DNA from 3 places in the Alteromonas sp. ABH4_453 genome. Region 1 is predicted to be linked to each of the others. Evidence: predicted binding sites of a transcription regulator. Region 1 holds the regulator's gene; each other region holds the start of a gene.

Region 1 (2,277 bases):
CTGGCTCAGATGTGTCTTCCATCGCAATCAATGTATTCGCTGCAGGCACAGCCATAAAAATAAGAATAAGAAAGGGGATAACGGTCCAAGCAATTTCAACTTTCACGTTCTCATGAAAATTTGCTGGCTTCGCGCCACGCGACTTTCTGTGCAGATACATCGAGGCAAACATAACCCCAAACACTACAACAGCAATGCCAACGCATATAAAAAACATCAGCATGTGGAGGTCGTAAACCTGGCCACTGATGTCGGTGGCACCGCGTCTTAAATTAAGTGAAGAAGCCTCTTCACTGACTTCTTGGGCAAGAAGCAAAGGAGAAAAAAGCAAAAACGGTATTGTTGAACACCATTTTGCGAAAACGGTCGTTAGTTGTTTCACTCAGCACCTCCGTAATAGCAAGACCAAGAACGCTGATTATTTTGCGCGATGCCCTACCAAATGGTTTGCGAACGATTGACCCATCACCTCAACTTGTAAAACAAATTCAGAGCCATTGTTATTATTTTGTTAACCTCTGTCTAAGAATTGCGCAATAATGTCGTGCCGTCTAGTCTTTTCTGTTAAAAATTTAACGAAGCGTTCAATTTTTAACCATTCCCGTGGCAGCCTTACGTTACATATTGGATGGAAAAAGAAATGAGCATGTATTAAGCGAGAATAAAATCAAACGTACATTTTGAACAACACAAAGGTTCTACGAGCAATCATTTGATCATAAAATCAACAACTAATAGGTTGTTAATATTTATTTTCAAACAAACTTTAGAATAATGAATGCATATTCAGTAGTTCATTCACAGGCAAAATACGCGTAATACACTTTCTGATAGTCATGGTTGGGTTCGTTTTTTAAAGGCGGGCTTAGTCACCCTAACTCCAGAAAACTGGTAGAAATAAAGCAATAAAAGGCATAAAAAAAGCGGCTAGTGCGCCGCTTTTCGTTGAAGGTGTTAAAACCTTACATCCAGTCCGCGTTTCTTATAACGCCTACTGCAATCCCCTCAATAGCAAAAGGTTCGTTGGCTAGGTCTACTCGAATAGGTGCGAATTCTTCGTTTTCGGCATGAAGTAATACTTCACGACCACGTTTCTCTAAACGCTTTACCGTAACATCTTCGTCTACACGTGCCACAACGACCTGGCCATTGTGAACATCGGTGGTGCGATGCACAGCAAGAAGATCGCCATCTAGAATACCGATGTCTTTCATACTCATGCCGTTAACACGCAGTAAAAAGTCTGCTTGAGGTTGAAACAGTGCAGGGTCTACCTTGTAGTGTGATTCTACGTGCTCTTGCGCCAAAATTGGCTCACCCGCCGCCACACGACCAATGAGAGGTAGGCCTTCTTCTTCAGGTACGTCATTTTCGAGAGGAATATTGAGTTTAATACCCCGAGAGGTACCCGGCAGAATTTCTATCACGCCTTTACGCGCCAAGGCTTTCAAATGTTCTTCTGCTGCGTTGGCAGAACGAAAACCAAGTTGACGAGCGATTTCCGCACGCGTAGGCGGCATCCCCGTTTCTTGCATGGTGGTTTTGATAAGTTCTAAAACTTCGGTTTGTCGAGCTGTGAGTGGGCGCATAAAAGACCTGTCTGTTCATACAGTTCCTGTAAGTATATACACCTAAAACTAAATAACAAGCACTTGCCGCGTCTTTTGCTATAAGCAATAGACAGCGACAAGTGTATTACCCTTATTTCACAAGAAGGGCCATGTTCGGATTACCTATTTGAAGCTCTACTTTGCCGGCATTGTTCTTTCGGGTACGCATACCATCGACATGATTAATGCCAATGGAAGGGCTAAGCCAAATGACATGTCCATTGCTATCTATTTCAGTGACTCGGTAAGCAACGTTGTCATAATATCCATACGATGAGTCATATTCTTCAGCTTGGTAAATGCCAAGTATTGATTGATTAGACGATGTCGTTGGAATGACGGCTATATTTTGAAGATCGAATGTAGGCGTTATGGCGTCTTTAAGTACTAAGGCGTCATTTGTTACGTCATAAATATTTATTCTATTGTAGTTTCTATCTAAGCATGCAAACTCAGAGGCGTCGTCGCCATCAGCATTAATTCTTATCAATTGACTACAAGAAACATCTAGTTCATTCAGTCCGACAAACTCGCCATCTTGCATTGTATAGAGCTTTAATGATTCATAGCCACTAACAGCAAAAAAGTGTTCGCCATTATTGGTGAGCTCAGCGACAGCATCTATTGAAAACTCATTGATGACAGAGTCAATGAGCACTTGGTTCTC
Region 2 (2,277 bases), 250 kb from region 1:
TCATCTTAGCTAACCCTTATATTCGCCAAATTACTTGTGTGAATCAGTGTACGGAAGCAACGCAAGGAAACGTGCGCGCTTGATCGCAGAAGACAGCTGACGCTGATATTTTGCGCTTGTACCAGTAATACGGCTAGGGACAATTTTACCGCTCTCAGTGATGTAGTTCTTAAGAGTAGCGATATCTTTGTAATCAATCTCAGTCACACCTTCTGCAGTGAAACGGCAGAACTTACGACGTCTGAAAAAACGAGCCATGGGTGATCTCCTTAAGCGTTGTCTTCAGTGGTTTCAGTTTTCTTTTCCGCGCGATCTTGGCGAGGAGCAGAATCGTCACGACGCTCACGACGAGGCTCTTCTTTCATCATTGGAGAAGGCTCAGTCACAGCAGTCTTAGTGCGCATAACCATGTTACGTAGGATCACGTCGTTGAAACGGAAAGCATTTTCCAATTCATCAACAGCTTCTGCAGACGCTTCAGCATTGATTAGTACGTAGTGGGCTTTGTGCAGCTTTTCAATTGGGTAAGCCAGTTGACGACGGCCCCAATCTTCTAAACGATGAATCTGACCACCGTCTTGCTTTAGGATTGTAGTATAACGCTCGATCATACCAGGTACTTGTTCACTCTGATCAGGGTGAACCATAAATACGATTTCGTAATGACGCATTATAGCTCCTTACGGTTGTAGCCTCGACAGTACAGCCGACTGTATGGAGACAAGGAACGAATTGGGATGGCTGTAAGGGCGCGCATTATACGCAGCAGTTACTAATTGCACAAGCATTAATCACCTTTAGAACAATCATTTGCCCTTTCCCAAACATTACGCTCAGACATTTAATTAAAACACTGTTTATTTGTACAGTAAAATACTGTACAGTTTTTGTGTCTTTAATAAACAGGGGACCTACCATGGCCATTACCACACAATATGTTGTTACGCACAAAGGGGTAGAAAAATTGGTAACTACCGACAAAAAAGAAGCCGATCAGTATGACAAAATGCTCGATGCAGCAGATAACCTTGCTGACTACATTCATGCAAAGGGCATCAAGCTAGACGATAGCGTAGTGGAAGAGCTGACTATTATGCTGTCTAAAAACAAAGATAAAATCAGCAAAATTTTCAAAGGCGCTACCGCAGAAAGCGTATTAGAAGATGAAAGCGCAGAAGTGGTAAAGCTACAAGCTAACGGCTGATAATTTAGGCGCGCTTCTTCTTTGCGTCGTTATGATGAACAATTAATAAGAGCAATTGCCGCTTTAGGCTGATGAGATCTGATAGCATAGCTATACGCAAAAATGTTATTTGATAACATTACCTCAACGCGGCAATGTGTTTTCTCTGGTTTTTAACTGGGTGAACAGACGTGTCGCTTTTGCTAATGTGAACATAAGACGTAAATACAGGTCGGGCTTAGCGTGAATACCATCAATAAAAACAATAGCACTCACTCCCAGCGCAACACAGTGTCAGAAGGGCGCAGCTCAGTGTCTGGAGAGCACAACGCAGTGATTAAAGAGTGCAAAACAGCGATTGAAGTTAGCAATTTACAGTTTTCGTATACCAAAGAAAGCGCCCCCATCATTGACATTAAAGCGTGGCAAGTTTCGCAAGGTGAGCACGTTTTTCTCTCAGGGCCTTCGGGGAGCGGAAAGAGCACATTGCTCAATTTGCTGTGCGGAACATTAACTCCAACTCAGGGCGACATCGCCTTATTAGCGCAGCCTTTCTCCGCATTATCGAACCGACAGCGGGACAGGTTTAGAGCACGCAATATCGGCGTTGTTTTTCAACAATTTAATCTTATTCCCTACCTTTCTGTGGCACAGAACATTAATGCGGCGGTGTATTTTGCAAGTACAAACGTTAGCAAGACAGCATCAGACGCAAAGCTTCGTCATTTACTGGACAAGCTACAGCTTCCTTCTCACGTACTGCATGCGAAAGCTGACGCATTGAGTATTGGTCAGCAGCAGCGCGTTGCCATTGCCAGAGCACTGATTAACGACCCGCAATTATTAATTGTCGATGAACCTACTTCTGCCCTAGATACCGATGCCAGAGATAGTTTTATGTCGCTGCTAAAAGACGTTGCAGGTGAAAGCACCATGATTTTTGTTAGTCACGATAAAGCCATGGAGAGTTATTTTGACCGCCACTTCAGCATGAGTGAATTAAGCCCAAGTACAAACCACATAAAAACGCGGGGCGATGAGGCCACAAAAGCACAGGAGCGTGCGTAATGTTAAGTACCATTGCTATTGAAAGC
Region 3 (2,277 bases), on a different contig from region 1:
TTACCACTGAACGTGCTGTTCAAAAAGTTGTCTCAATAGGTGAAAATGCGGTTGCTACATCGGGTGACTATCGTAACTATTACGAAGAAGACGGCGTCCGTTATTCACACCTAATCGACCCGACTACGGGTAAACCTATTTCGCATAATTTGGTATCGGTAACCGTAGTTCACCCTTCATCTATGACGTCAGACGGTTTGGCTACGGCGTTTAATGTAATGGGATGGGAACAAGCGATAGCGGTTGCTGAGCAAGAACAACTCGCTGTATTCCTCATTCGTCGCACAGATGACGGATTTGAAGAGTACGCGTCGCCAGAATTTGATAAACTGGTCACAGTTCATAATTAGGGGGTAGCAATGTCTACATTCATTCTTGCTTTTGGTTTCTTTCTAACAATGGTACTAGCTATGGCCGTGGGCTACCTATTTCAGAAAAAATCAATCTCTGGAAGCTGCGGTGGCTTAGGCGCACTGGGTATTGAAAAAGCCTGTGACTGTCCAGAACCGTGTGATCGTAAAAAGTCGCGCATGGAAAAAGAAGAAGCCCGCCAGAAAAAGTTAAACGAGTGGAAACAAAATCAAATTTTGTAATGCTTATCACACCGTTGACTTAATATTTAAAAGCGCTGTTAGAGTAAATCGACAGCGCTTTTTTGTTTTTTATCACAGCCTTCAAATATAAGTGCGAGCCATTACTTCGATTTAGAAGCCATGATTAGATAGTGTAATTCAGCACTATTAATAATATACTGTCTTTTTGTACAGTTTTACGTTGATAGCTATATAGCAAAGGCAGGTAATGCGAAAAATTATCCACGTCGACATGGATTGTTTTTACGCCGCAGTTGAAATGCGCGACAACCCAGCTTTGCGCAATATACCCATCGCTATTGGCGGCAGTGCCGACCGTCGCGGTGTTATCTCTACCTGTAATTATCCCGCCCGGAAATTTGGTGTGCGCTCGGCTATGGCAACAGCCTATGCTTTAAAGTTATGTCCCAATCTCACGCTAGTAAAAGGGCGCATGGATGTTTACGCTGCCGAGTCGCAAAAAATACGTAAGATATTTGCTGACTATACCGACCTCATTGAGCCTTTATCATTAGATGAAGCCTACCTAGACGTGACTAACAGTGAATTTTGCGGTGGCAGCGCCACGTTAATTGCCGAAGAAATACGCGAGCGCATTAAAAATGAACTTGGGCTTACAGCTTCAGCAGGTGTTGCGCCTTGTAAGTTTGTGGCTAAAGTAGCGAGCGATGAAAATAAGCCCGATGGAATTTGTGTTATTACTCCTGACAAGCTCGATGAGTTTGTACGCGAAATGCCACTAAAAAAAATACCGGGCGTAGGCAAAGTCACCATGCAAAAGCTGCAGCGTATGGGGCTTAATACCTGCGACGATGTTCGCCAATACCCTTTTGAGCGCATTCAAAAAGAGCTGGGTAAATTTGGCAGTGTGCTGTGGGAGCGTGCTCACGGTATTGATGAGCGTGAACTATCCGTATCTCGTGAGCGAAAGTCTATCGGCGTAGAGCGCACGCTAAGCGAAGACATTCACACCTTCGAGCAATGCATAGATTTTTTGCCACATTTATTTGAAAAGCTTCAAGAGCGAATGGAAAATCACAAGAAGCGTACGGGTAAGCCGGTACGTATTCGCACGCAGGGCGTTAAGCTTAAGTTTAACGACTTCCAACTAACTACGGTAGAGCACCGCTGTGCCACGCTTGATGAAGCGTACTTTCACACATTGATGCAGGAAGCTTTTGAACGGGCAACAGGGCGAGGTATCCGTCTTGTGGGTGTGCACATAGGGCTTGCGGCCGACCAATCGACTCAGCAATTGGTTTTGCCTTTTGAACAGATTTAGATAAAGGTATCATACATTTTTTAATGCTCGTGCGCTGCAGCCGCAATGTAGTCGCTTGTTATCCTCAGTGCGGTGAAGTTGTCATTCATACCGATGATGCTATCTTGCGTTGTGAAAACACAAGCTAGTGATTTGGTAGCCAAGGCATTTTATCTGTGGCACTCAAACAAAGCAGCCAACTACTGCTATTTTATTACTCTTTTGATGAAGAACATTATGAACTCAAATCAACTTAAAACCCCAGGTCGCTATAAGCACTACAAAGGTAATTTATACGATGTTTACGAAGTAGCCACCCACTCAGAAGACGAAAGTAAATTAGTGGTATATCGGCCGTGCTATGGAGAAAAGGCGTTATGGGTTCGCCCTTTGGATATGTTTGTTGAGTCAGTGGATAAAGAC

What was found. The regulator LexA, encoded in region 1, represses DNA repair genes until DNA is damaged. The targets are predictions, from matches to a motif close to TACTGTATNNNNATACAGTA.
Region 2: ACXAGV_RS05040 (YebG family protein) is a predicted target of LexA. The motif match lies at 852-871, and genes of this name have one in related genera.
Region 3: dinB (DNA polymerase IV) is a predicted target of LexA. The motif match lies at 750-769, and genes of this name have one in related genera.

The regions. Positions count from the first base shown of each region.
Region 1 covers NZ_JBSWXP010000002.1:117,431-119,707, reverse strand. The annotation lists gene coxB (cytochrome c oxidase subunit II) at 1-382, opposite strand, end outside; gene lexA (transcriptional repressor LexA) at 963-1,589, opposite strand; gene ACXAGV_RS03925 (hypothetical protein) at 1,702-2,277, opposite strand, start outside.
Region 2 covers NZ_JBSWXP010000002.1:370,993-373,269, reverse strand. The annotation lists gene rplI (50S ribosomal protein L9) at 1-4, opposite strand, end outside; gene rpsR (30S ribosomal protein S18) at 31-258, opposite strand; gene rpsF (30S ribosomal protein S6) at 270-671, opposite strand; gene ACXAGV_RS05040 (YebG family protein) at 917-1,204, shown strand; gene ACXAGV_RS05035 (ABC transporter ATP-binding protein) at 1,427-2,251, shown strand; gene ACXAGV_RS05030 (ABC transporter permease) at 2,251-2,277, shown strand, end outside.
Region 3 covers NZ_JBSWXP010000010.1:81,047-83,323, forward strand. The annotation lists gene ACXAGV_RS18035 (FAD:protein FMN transferase) at 1-350, shown strand, start outside; gene nqrM ((Na+)-NQR maturation NqrM) at 360-593, shown strand; gene dinB (DNA polymerase IV) at 802-1,875, shown strand; gene ACXAGV_RS18050 (DUF1653 domain-containing protein) at 2,092-2,277, shown strand, end outside.